Regions from separate parts of the Buttiauxella sp. WJP83 genome, predicted to be linked through region 3. Evidence: predicted binding sites of a transcription regulator. Region 3 holds the regulator's gene; each other region holds the start of a gene.

Region 1 (4,287 bases), 440 kb from region 3:
TTGTTCAACGGGGATATCGGTATTGCGTTGGACAGAGGTGAGGGGTTGCGCGTCTGGTTCCCGATGCCTGATGGCACCATAAAATCGGTGCAACCAAGCCGTTTGCCGGGGCATGACACAGCGTACGCCATGACGGTGCATAAATCACAGGGGTCGGAATTCGAGCACGCCGCCCTGGTTCTGCCAAATCAATACACCGCTGTGGTAACCCGTGAACTGGTCTATACCGCGATCACGCGTGCGCGCAGCAGATTGTCTTTGTATGCCGATGATCGGGTGTTGGAAAAAGCGATTGTGACGAAGACGGAACGACGCAGCGGATTGATGGAAAGTTTTAGCTAGCCCTTAGCAGGGCTAGCTAAATTGTCAGGCTAAATCTGCCATCAGCACTTTTGAACGTCGCTGATAGTTGTACATTTCTTTTTTACTTTCAGGTAGTAACTCGACATCAACGGGCATAAAGCCACGCTCCTGGAACCAGTGAATACTACGGGTTGTCAGGACAAATAGCTTGCTCAGCCCCATCTGCCGGGCTTGTGTGGCAATGCGTTGCAGCAATACTTCGCCACGTGATGAGCTGCGATAGTCAGGATGAACCGCAACACAGGCCATTTCGCCAATCCCTTCTTCCTGGAACGGATACAACGCCGCACAAGCGATGGTCAGGTTGTCGCGCTGGATAATGGTGAATTTGTCGATCTCCATTTCCAGTTGTTCACGTGAGCGACGCACCAGAATCCCTTGCTGCTCCAGTGGGCGAATGAGTTCCAGGATGCCGCCGATATCGTTAATGGTGGCGCGACGAATTTGCTCCGCACTCTCCATGACGATTTGCGTACCGATACCATCACGGGAGAACAACTCCTGCAATAGCGCACCGTCTTCTTGATAGCTGATCAAATGGCTGCGACGCACGCCGCTACGGCAGGCTTTGACTGCGCCTCGCAGAAAACGCACGGTGCCAGAATGGTAATCACCCGCTTCTTCCAGCTCTTCAATACGTTTTTGCGCATCGTTAGGAAAGAGTTCAGAAACGATATTGCCGCTATCGTCGATCACGCCCTGTGAAGAGCAGAAACCAATCATTTTTTCGGCTTTCAGTTTTACGGCCAATTGCGTGGCAATTTCTTCAGAGGTGAGATTAAAACTTTCACCTGTGACAGAAACAGCAACTGGGCCCATCAATACAATCGCCCCGTTATCAAGCTGGCGGTGAATGGCTTCTTCGTCGATACGACGAACACGACCACTGTGGCAATAATCCACACCATCATCTACGCCTAACGGCTGCGCGATAATAAAGTTACCGCTGACGACGTTGATATGCGCCCCTTGCAACGGTGTGTTGCCAAGGCTCATGGACAAACGCGCTGTAATATCCAGCTGCAATAAACCGGCGGCTTGTTTAACCAGCTCAAGGGTTTTTGCATCAGTAACACGCGTATGTTTGTGATAGACAGGTTCATGATTATGCGAAGCCAGATTGGCATCAATTTGCGGACGTGCACCATACACCACCACCAGACGAATCCCCAGGCTGTGCAACAGCCCAATATCATTGACGATACTGGAGAAGTTCTCGTGTTCAATGGCTTCGCCGCCAAGCATAATGACAAACGTTTTTCCCCGATGGGCATTTATATAGGGAACAGAATGGCGAAATCCCTGTACCAGTTCGGTTCTACGTTCCTTCACCACGGCAAGCCCTCATTGCATGATTATTCGTAATTTCTGTATTTTTATTCTTTTATTGCTCTCGGTGCAAGCAGCAATTACCGCAAAGCAGAAATTTCTGTGCCGCTGTCGCCAGGGACTTGATTGCGAATGTTTACCCTTTTATGAGTGACAGCCTAAGCCCGATTCGCTAAAGTTTTCGGCTCAAAAAAATAAAATTAGTTATTCGGTTCACGGAAACACACCGCTCAGGAGAGCTATGTCAGATTCCCGTTCATTAATTAGTCGTCGCCGCTTACTCAAGGGCGCGGGCGCTTTGTGGCTACTGAGTGTTAGCCAGGTTGGCTTTGCGGCCTCAAGCCTGGTCATTGCGGTTCGTGTCTGGCCCGCATCGTCTTACACGCGAGTCACGCTGGAATCGAACAGGGAGCTTAAATACCGACAATTTGCGTTAAGCAATCCTGATCGGGTGGTTGTTGACATAGAAGGTGTGAATTTAAATTCAGTATTGAAGGGCATCGGTTCTCAGATTCGTGGCGATGATCCTTTCATTAAGTCCGCGCGAGTGGGTCAGTTTGATCCTCAAACCGTGCGCATGGTTTTCGAACTCAAACAGAACGTAACACCGCACTTGTTTGCACTGGCTCCGGTGGCTGAATTCAAAGAACGCCTGGTGATGGATCTCTATCCGGCCAATATGAACAGCGAGCAAGATCCACTGTTGGCATTGTTGGAAGATTACAACAACGGTAAGTTGGATAAGGATTCAATGCCATCGCCGGAGCAAGGGCCGAAGCCTGGCAAGGCGGGTCGCGACAGACCGATTATTATCATGCTGGATCCTGGCCATGGTGGTGAAGATCCCGGTGCGATTGGGCCGAACAAGACGCGTGAAAAAGATGTCGTGCTGCAAATCGCTCGTCGCCTGAAAGCGCTGATTGATAAAGAAGCGAATATGAAAGCCTATATGACGCGCAACGAGGATGTGTTTATCCCGTTAAAAGTCAGGGTGGCAAAAGCGCAAAAGCAACGTGCTGATTTGTTTGTTTCTATTCATGCGGATGCATTTACCTCTGGCGCGGCGCGCGGCTCTTCAGTGTTTGCGCTCTCAACTAAAGGGGCGACCAGTACCGCAGCAAAATTCCTCGCTCAAACTCAGAACGCCGCCGACTTAATCGGTGGGGTGAATAAGAGTGGCGACCGCTATCTCGACCATACGATGTTCGATATGGTCCAGTCATTGACCATCAACGATAGCCTTAAATTCGGCAAAGAAGTGCTGACCCGATTGGGGCGTGTCAATAAACTGCATAAAAATAGCGTCGATCAGGCGGGGTTTGCAGTGCTTAAAGCACCAGATATTCCTTCCATTCTGGTGGAGACGGCATTTCTCAGTAACGTTGAAGAAGAGCGAAAGCTGCGTACAGCCACCTTCCAGCAGGAAGTTGCAGAGTCGATTTTGGCGGGGATCAGAGCGTATTTCGCGGATAGTTCACGCCTGGCACGACGCGGATAGTAAAACCTGAGTGGATTAGCGGAAGCGACACCCACTCAGCGTACGATTGGCAGATTTTAGATACAAAAAAAGCACCTGTTAAGGTGCTTTAATGTTGGTTGCGGGGGCCGGATTTGAACCGACGACCTTCGGGTTATGAGCCCGACGAGCTACCAGGCTGCTCCACCCCGCGTCCGTAAACTTCTTTAGTACCCAAATGGCTTTCACCATTGCGCGAATGTTCAGCGACTTAGTTGGTTGCGGGGGCCAGATTTGAACTGACGACCTTCGGGTTATGAGCCCGACGAGCTACCAGGCTGCTCCACCCCGCGTCCGTATAACTATTTACTGCTAATGATTTTCATCACCGCGCTACTATCAGCGACTTTTTAATTGGTTGCGGGGGCCAGATTTGAACTGACGACCTTCGGGTTATGAGCCCGACGAGCTACCAGGCTGCTCCACCCCGCGTCCGTGGAAGCGCACTATACTCTGCTCGGCTTTTGATGCAACCTTTTTTTTAATAAATGCCCGATTTGTCTCATGTAACTGATAATAATTTAATTTAAGTATAAATAGTGAGCACATCCCGCATCTATGGGCCACGACACGTTTAATTCTTGTGGTACGTTTGCTATCTTCCCGTCGGGAATAGCGGCATAAACCTGGCGAGGAAGTGATGATAGGACGTTGGACTAAGTACATTGTAACAGGAGTGATGGTTGCCATTCTGGCTGGCTGTTCCTCGAAACCGACAAATAAAGGTCAGCAATATAAGGACGGGAAATTCACCCAGCCTTTCTCCCTCGTCAACCGGCCTGATGCGGTAGGGGCCCCGATCAACGGCGGCGACTTTGCTGAGCAAGTTAACCAAATTCGTTCCGCATCTCCTCGCCTCTATAATAGCAAGAGTGATGTTTACGGTGCCGTTCAACAGTGGCTACAAGCCGGTGGCGATACCAGTAAGCTGAGCCAGTACGGCATTGACGCCTGGCAGATGGAAGGTGCTGACAACTACGGTAATGTGCAATTCACAGGCTACTACACGCCGGTGGTGCAGGCGCGTTACACCCGTCAGGGTGAATTCCAGTATCCTATCTACCGTATGCCGCCAAAAC
Region 2 (4,287 bases), 620 kb from region 3:
GACAATGATTCAACAGCATCACGAATGGCGGCTTCGCTAAGGTCAGGCTGATTTTTTAATTTTTGGAGTGTCTTAGCGATGACTTCAGGATTGCTGGCAGCTTCGCCATTGGCGGAAATACTGTGATACTGCTCGGCGGTGTTGGCCAGGTTCAGGAATTGGCTGAATGCACGGGCTACGGGGAGTAATTCGTCGTTAGACAGGTTCTGTAACGTGGTCAGCAATTCCTGACGGTTTGCTTCATTGCCTGCCCGTGAGGACTTTGACAATTTGCGGATTGTTTCTACGCGGTCAAGAATGTTTTCACCTAACGCATCCTTGATGGTATCCCCGAGCAACTTGCCGAGCATACTGACATTACTTCGCAAAGCGGAATATTGTTCGTTCATTATAGTCCCACACACCCCATCTTTTATGTAACTTAATTTCACCCGTGAAGGTTCAACACCGTCTTTATAAAGCCACGTAAGTTTTGTTTCGTCAATTGCTACGAAATCGTTTCAGCAAACGAATAAATTGCGCTAATTCATGAAATTTAATTACTAACTTCGTGGATAAGCATTTCTTATGAGGATTCGCTAAAAAGTAGCTTAAAAAGGGGGCAAAACCCCCATAAACGCTATTTTTCAATGCCAGCAAAAATGATGCACGACTTGCGTGATGAGTTTGCGAGTAGGTTCGATAAATCGCGTTTCTATGTATTCATCTGGTTGGTGGGCCTGATTGATAGAGCCCGGTCCCAGAACCAGCGTTGGGCAAATCGTCTGAATAAATGGCGCTTCGGTGCAGTAGTTCACGACCTCGGTTTGTGCGCCCAGTAATTTCTCGACAACTTGCACTAACTGGTGGTCTTTGGCGCATTCGTAGCCTGGAATCGGCGGGTGCAGTTCAGAAATCGTCAAACGACCCGGCCATTTCTGGCTCACGGGCTCTAATGCTTCATTTAGCAAACCATTAAGATCATTTAATGTCAGCCCAGGCAGTGGACGAATATCCATATGCAGTTCGCAACAGGCACAAATACGGTTGGCGGCATCGCCACCGTTAATGTGCCCGAGGTTCAGCGTGGGATAAGGCACAGTGAAGGCGTCATGGTGATAACGCTCTTTCAACGTGTTCTTCAGCGACATGATATGGCCGATTGCGTCGTGCATCAGTTCGATGGCGTTCACACCACGAGCTGGATCGCTCGAGTGGCCAGATTGTCCAAGGATGCGGATAGCATTCGAAATGTGGCCTTTGTGGGCACGTACTGGCTGTAATGAAGTGGGTTCACCAATGATGGCGCAGTCCGGGCGTAAGCTCGTCGTTTCAGAGAAATAACGTGCACCGGCCATCGTCGTTTCTTCATCGGCGGTCGCCAGAATGTAGAGTGGTTTTTTAAGCGTGGTGACATCCACATCACGCAGTGCATCAAGTATAAACGCGAAGAAGCCTTTCATATCCGCCGTGCCGAGCCCATACAGTTTATTTTCATGCTCGGTCAGCGTGAAGGGGTCGCGCGTCCAGCGGCCATCGTCAAACGGCACGGTATCGGTATGACCTGCAAGCAGTAGCCCACCGGCACCGCTACCGGTACTCGCCAGCATGTTGAATTTATTGCGCGTACCCGGTACCGGTTGTATTTCGACGTTAAATCCAATGTCGCGGAACCAGCCCGCCAGCAAATTGATTAAAGACTCATTACTCTGATCCAACGCACTATCGGTAGCGCTGATGGAAGGGCTCGCGATCAATGCGCGGTAAATCTCGATAAAAGGAGGTAATTTCATCTTCACTGTTGACAGGCCTTAGCTCAGGTTGGTATACATAATCATGCAGTAATATTGAATAAAAATACATTATTACCTGCCGCGATGGAACCCCTGGTTCCGGTGGGTTGAACCACGTAATTGTACGTTGGGTGATGGCTTTCCAGCTGACACCTTTAGCAGACACAACCTAAGAAGGTGTACAGCCGAGATGTTGAATACGCTGATTGTTGGTGCCAGCGGTTATGCAGGCGCAGAGCTTGTGAACTATTTGAATCGCCATCCTCATATGAACATAACCGCTTTGACGGTTTCAGCGCAAAGTAATGACGCAGGAAAATTGATATCTGATTTGCACCCGCAATTAAAAGGTATCGTTGATATGCCGTTACAGCCAATGTCGGATATCAGCGAATTTACCGACGGCGTGGATGTCGTGTTTCTCGCAACTGCCCATGAAGTCAGCCATGACCTGGCACCGCAGTTTCTGGAGAAAGGCTGTGTCGTTATCGACCTTTCTGGCGCCTTCCGCGTTAACGACGCCAAGTTTTATCAACTTTTCTACGGCTTTACGCATCAACATCCTGAATTGCTGGAACAGGCAGTTTATGGTCTGGCGGAATGGCAGAGCGACAACATTAAAGAAACCAGTTTGATCTCGGTTCCTGGCTGCTATCCCACTGCATCTCAGCTGGCGTTAAAACCTCTGATTGATGCTGGACTGCTGGATTTAAACCAATGGCCTGTGATCAACGCGACCAGCGGTGTTAGCGGCGCTGGGCGTAAGGCTGCGATTTCCAACAGTTTCTGCGAAGTGAGCCTGCAACCGTATGGCATTTTTAATCATCGCCATCATCCAGAAATTGTCAGCCATCTTGGTACTCCAGTGATTTTCACTCCGCACTTGGGCAATTTCCCGCGTGGGATCCTGGCGACCATAACCTGCCGTCTGAAAGCAGGGGTAACTCAGCAGCAAGTCGCTGAGGTGTTTAATCAAGCTTATCAAGATAAACCGTTAGTGCGCCTGTATGACAAAGGCGTGCCAGCACTGAAAAACGTGGTTGGCCTGCCGTTCTGCGATATTGGTTTCGCAGTGCAAGGCGAGCATCTGATTGTCGTCGCAACTGAAGATAATCTTCTTAAAGGCGCATCGGCTCAGGCTGTGCAGTGTCTGAATATTCGTTTTGGCTTTGCCGAAACGCAGTCTCTTATTTAACCGGTAGTTGGGTGACATGATGAATCCATTAATTATCAAATTAGGTGGCGTACTGCTGGATAGCGAAGAAGCGCTGGAGCGTCTGTTTACTGCGCTGGTGAACTATCGTCAGTCTCATCAACGTCCACTGGTGATTGTTCACGGCGGCGGCTGCGTAGTCGATGAGCTGATGAAAAAGCTCTCCTTACCGGTTATCAAGAAAAATGGCCTGCGTGTGACACCTGCTGACCAGATTGACATTATTACCGGTGCGTTGGCAGGAACGGCGAACAAAACATTGTTGGCGTGGGCAAAAAAACATGACATCAATGGTGTCGGCCTTTGCCTTGGTGATGGCAATAGCGTAACGGTTTCCAGACTTGACGAAGAACTGGGCCATGTAGGCCTGGCGAAACCAGGTTCAGCTAAGCTGATTACCACGCTTTTGGATTCTGGCTTCCTGCCGATTGTCAGCTCTATTGGCGTGACTGCTGAAGGCGAGTTGATGAACGTAAATGCTGACCAGGCTGCTACGGCGCTGGCAGCAACACTGGGTGCCGATCTGATTCTGCTGTCAGATGTCAGCGGCATTCTTGATGGCAAAGGGCAACGTATTGCAGAAATGACGGCGGCAAAAGCGGAGCAGTTAATCGCTCAAGGCATTATTACCGACGGCATGATTGTTAAAGTCAACGCGGCGCTGGATGCAGCCCGCACGCTGGGTCGCCCTGTGGACATTGCGTCCTGGCGTCACGCGGAGCAGTTACCTTCTTTGTTTAACGGTGTGGCCATCGGCACCCGGATCTTAGCTTAAGATTTAAAGGAAAAAGACAATGCAAAATCACGGCATCAAAAAAATCGTTCTCGCATACTCTGGCGGCCTTGATACTTCTGCCATCATTCCATGGTTGAAAGAAAACTACGGCGGCTGTGAAGTGGTCGCGTGTGTGGTGGATATTGGCCAGGATCGTGAAGACCTGAAAGGCGTGGAACAAAAGGCACTGCGCTCTGGCGCAACTGAGTGCTATGTCGTGGATGCGCGTGAAGAATTCATCAGCGATTACGTTTATCCAGTATTGCAAACTGGCGCACTGTACGAAGGCAGCTACCTGCTGGGTACGTCAATGGCGCGTCCATTGATTGCTAAAGCACTGGTTGATGTAGCGAATAAAGTCGGCGCAGATGCCCTGTGCCACGGCGCGACTGGTAAAGGTAACGACCAGGTACGTTTTGAATCCACGTGGGCGGCTCTGGCGCCACATCTGAAAGTGGTTGCGCCATGGCGTGAGTGGGACCTGCGTTCCCGTGAAGCTCTGCTGGATTACCTGAAAGAGCGTGATA
Region 3 (4,287 bases):
CATGGATCAGGTCGCAGAGATTCGTCCAGGTTCTGTCATTCCAGTAGAAGTCATGCGTGATGATAAGAAACTCACGCTGCAAGTGACAATTCAGGAATATCCCGCCACAAACTGATAAAGCTCAGGCGAAAAAAAACCGGAATATCAATTCCGGTTTTTTTATCTCTTGGACTCAGGGTTTACTTGTTAACAAACTCTTCGCCAAGGGTAATATCTTTCTTCAGGGTATCCAGCATCCCTTCCAACGCCTGGTGCTCAAAAGCACTCAGTTTGCCGTAGGATTTGTGCTCTGCGATACCGTTTTTGCCCAGCAGCAATGGCTGAGAGAAGAAACGAGCGTGCTCGCCGTTGCCTTCAACGTACGCGCATTCAACAACATTGCTTTCGCCTTGCAGTGCGCGAACCAATGACAAACCAAAGCGTGCAGCAGCCTGGCCCATTGACAGGGTTGCAGACCCGCCACCAGCTTTAGCTTCTACAACTTCAGTACCCGCATTCTGGATACGCTTAGTCAGGTCAGCAACTTCTTGTTCGGTAAAGCTCACACCTGGGATCTGAGACAACAGTGGCAGAATAGTCACACCGGAGTGGCCGCCAATCACAGGAACTTCGATATCAGTTGGCAGTTTGCCTTTCAGTTCCGCAACAAAGGTGTTGGAGCGGATGATATCCAGCGTAGTCACGCCAAACAGTTTGTTTTTGTCGTATACGCCTGCTTTTTTCAGCACTTCGGCCGCGATAGCAACGGTGGTATTCACTGGGTTAGTGATGATACCAATACAGGCTTTCGGGCAAGTTTGAGCAATCTGTTGAACCAGATTTTTCACGATTCCCGCGTTGACGTTAAACAGGTCTGAACGATCCATGCCTGGTTTACGTGCTACACCAGCAGAGATCAGCACCACATCCGCACCAACCAGTGCTGGTGTTGCATCTTCACCGCAGAAACCTTTGATTTTCACATCTGTAGGGATATGACTCAGATCGACTGCAACACCAGGGGTTACCGGTGCAATATCATACAGGGAGAGTTCTGAACCTGAAGGCAGTTGGGTCTTGAGTAGAAGGGCAAGCGCCTGGCCAATACCACCTGCTGCGCCGAGGACTGCAACTTTCATCCTAAACTCCTTATTATGTTAGCAAATAGGTGCCGTAACTCCATGCGGTGGCGACCATAATCCAGAGAAGGGGTAATTACAATCTTCCCGCTTTAGGTTTGCGACGTTGAGCATCCCTGAAACGTTACTGCTGCATTTACTCACTGGGTGGAAACGACGCCTTAGCGCCCGGTCACAACCTGATGTTGTCACATCAACGGCGGTTACATTACCCCTCCCTTAGCAGCAAAACAACATCATTTTGATAACATTTAGTTTACTTACCAACTTATTTTCGAGTCGTGACGAAGGCATGTTTCTCGATAACAAAATTTGATAATATTCGCCCCTTTCATAACATTATTTCAGGCTTTCACCCAGCCAATCATTTGCATAAAAATTCATTTAAATGCATAATAATGTTATCTTCGTTGACCTGAATATGGGTGACATATGCGTATTTCCTCAAAACAAGAAGAATTAGTCAAAGCGTTCAAAGCATTATTGAAAGAAGAGAAATTCAGTTCTCAAGGCGAGATTGTTCATGCCTTGCAAAACGACGGCTTCGAAAACATCAACCAATCTAAAGTCTCTCGTATGCTGACCAAGTTTGGCGCGGTGCGTACACGCAATGCCAAAATGGAGATGGTGTACTGCTTGCCAGCTGAGCTTGGCGTGCCAACGACATCCAGCCCACTGAAGAATCTGGTTCTGGATATTGATTACAACGATGCTGTGGTTGTTATCCACACAAGCCCTGGTGCGGCACAGTTAATTGCACGCTTGCTGGATTCTTTAGGTAAAGCTGAAGGTATTTTGGGCACTATTGCTGGGGATGACACCATCTTTACCACCCCTGCTAAAGACTTCACTGTAAAAGAGTTGTATGAAGCAATTCTGGTGCTGTTCGAGCAAGAGCTGTAAGCGTTACTACCGCGTTCCCGTTGTTATTCAGCGGCGGGAACAATATCTTAGACCAGTTACTCCCTCTGCCCTCACGCTTCCGTAAATCCCATTCAAAATGCACTGCACGCCTATAAAACTCCATTTCATCAGCCGGTTACGTTAAGTAGCGCACAAAAAGCCAAAGTTCAACATCTTGTTGTTTTTACTTATGTTTAACAAAAAAACAGCAATAAAAGATTCATTTTAATAACTTTACGTAATATCAGAAGCCTCTATTATTGTAAAGTTTCATAGATAATAATTAGCGTGGTATTAATTTTGTTAGTTATTAGTGTATACTTGATTTTGTGATGAGGGTCACGAAATGAAGACCCCAATAAAAGAATACGACGAGGTAAAGATTATGAACATGAAATCAACTTTAGTTACCGCAAGCCTACTTTCGATGCTGTCATTTGGCGCTTTTGCTGCAACATCAATTAATGCCGACCAGGCGCAAAACCGTCAGGCGATGGGTACCATTTCTGTAAGCCAGGTAGGCAGTGCGCCAATGGATATGCGCCAAATGTTGAATGAAAAAGCTGAACAGAAAGGTGCTTCTTCTTACCGCATCATTGAAGCCCGCACTGGCGACCAATGGCATGCAACAGCTGAGCTGTACAAGTAACAGCCTGGCTGCAAGAAGCAATATCTAAAACGATGACCCCAAGAACAATAAATGCAGTTAAGCCCTTCCGGTCGTTGATATAAACAATTCAGGAGTAAAGATTATGAAAACCAAACTTACACTCGCAGCACTGAGCCTTTTTTCCGTTATCTCTTTCGGCGCTAACGCAGCCGCACATCAGATAGACAGTGAACAAGCGCAGAATCTGCAATCTATGGGCACCATTTCCGTAAGCCAGGTAGGTAGTGCACCAATGGATATGCGTCAGGAATTATCACAGAAAGCGACTAAAGAAGGTGCCTCAGCTTATCGTATTATCGAGGCGCGTTCTGGCGATACATGGCATGCCACCGCTGAACTGTATAAATAAACCCTCGTCGTCAAAAAGGACGACTTTGCCCCCGTTCGCGGGGGCTTTTTTATGCCTGTAAATCGGGGATTATCCACGCACGTTAAAACGCAATTGCCCTTCCAGTTCCTCTTCTGCTTCATCAAAAAGCAAAATCAAAGCCCCATAACGCCGTCTTTGCATTTCTGGCAAATGAACAAATTCAATCTCCGCCGGGAGCGGTAAAATCCCCCCGACAACCACATCCCATAAACTGTCGAGATCGTGAACCTGTTTTTTCTCAAGCCTAAATTCCTGGATAAAGTGACGATAGAACTCCGGTTGATCTTCTATCTGACTAAAATCAAAGGTGTATTTTTTCATAACTTGCCACCTTAACCAGATAACCGGTGTTAAAGAATTCGCTATCCTGAAGTGCCAGATTTGCCATAATTTTCTTCCGCTAAAAATTGCGCATCTCATAAGTATAGATACAAAAAAGCCGACGCAAGGCGTCGGCTCGGGTCAGGCATCTATCAGCGCGTGCTGGTATTTATGCAGCACATGCGCCAGTCGTTTCACCGGTTCGGTGACTTGTAACGGCGCCTCCCAGACCCGCAACTTCTCCTGGTAAATATCTAACTCATCCAATAACTGCTTAAAGTAACGCCGTTTTTTATCATCGCTTGATGCCGACGTAAGCTTATCTGCTGTGTTTCTCAACTGGCGATGGAATGCGGAAAGATCGTCGTTCACGGGTATCGGTGCATCACGCAATCGCTGGTGAGCAATAATCAAAGTCAGCGCCAGGCGGTAGCGATCGATATCTCCCGGAAACGTATTCAGCAGTAAGAAAAGCTGCTGATAAAGAGCGGGTAGATGATTCTCTTTGCGTCGCGCTTTATTGGTTGTCAGTGCGGAGACTGCTGCGGAAACAAACTGGTTCAGCAGTGTGCGGCCCGTGCGCTCTTTGGAGTTATCCCGGATAAGTAGGATAACCATCATCGCCAGGAAACAGCCCACTATTTGTCCCAATGCACTGTCCAAAAACGTACTGAAATGAAACGTCATCGGGTTATCCAACACAATGACGTTGATAGTTCCGGCAAGGGCCCCCATCGAACCAAGACGTCGCTTCTGTACTTCAATTCCCATAAAGAAGCCCAGCAACGCAAGACTAATGCACAGTAACAACATGCTTTGCTGAGTCGAAGGTAGGATCACTAAAAAGTAGAAAGCCCCTAATGGGAGTGCGACTAACATGCCGTATAAAAAGTCGAGGGAGACCA

What was found. The regulator ArgR, encoded in region 3, controls arginine synthesis, uptake and breakdown. The targets are predictions, from matches to a motif close to ANTGAATAAAAATACANT.
Region 1: the regulator ArgR is predicted to act here: its motif matches at 1,731-1,748, upstream of argA (amino-acid N-acetyltransferase).
Region 2: the regulator ArgR is predicted to act here: its motif matches at 1,826-1,843, upstream of argC (N-acetyl-gamma-glutamyl-phosphate reductase).

The regions. Positions count from the first base shown of each region.
Region 1 covers NZ_CP110080.1:886,043-890,329, forward strand. The annotation lists gene recD (exodeoxyribonuclease V subunit alpha) at 1-342, shown strand, start outside; gene argA (amino-acid N-acetyltransferase) at 367-1,698, opposite strand; gene amiC (N-acetylmuramoyl-L-alanine amidase AmiC) at 1,934-3,190, shown strand; tRNA gene OH773_RS04070 (tRNA-Met) at 3,286-3,362, opposite strand; tRNA gene OH773_RS04075 (tRNA-Met) at 3,425-3,501, opposite strand; tRNA gene OH773_RS04080 (tRNA-Met) at 3,564-3,640, opposite strand; gene mltA (murein transglycosylase A) at 3,849-4,287, shown strand, end outside.
Region 2 covers NZ_CP110080.1:4,529,345-4,533,631, reverse strand. The annotation lists gene ppc (phosphoenolpyruvate carboxylase) at 1-389, opposite strand, end outside; gene argE (acetylornithine deacetylase) at 627-1,778, opposite strand; gene argC (N-acetyl-gamma-glutamyl-phosphate reductase) at 1,963-2,967, shown strand; gene argB (acetylglutamate kinase) at 2,984-3,760, shown strand; gene OH773_RS20925 (argininosuccinate synthase) at 3,780-4,287, shown strand, end outside.
Region 3 covers NZ_CP110080.1:442,919-447,205, reverse strand. The annotation lists gene degS (outer membrane-stress sensor serine endopeptidase DegS) at 1-115, shown strand, start outside; gene mdh (malate dehydrogenase) at 180-1,118, opposite strand; gene argR (transcriptional regulator ArgR) at 1,551-2,021, shown strand; gene yhcN (peroxide/acid stress response protein YhcN) at 2,407-2,670, shown strand; gene yhcN (peroxide/acid stress response protein YhcN) at 2,774-3,040, shown strand; gene OH773_RS02115 (barstar family protein) at 3,110-3,382, opposite strand; gene aaeB (p-hydroxybenzoic acid efflux pump subunit AaeB) at 3,524-4,287, opposite strand, start outside.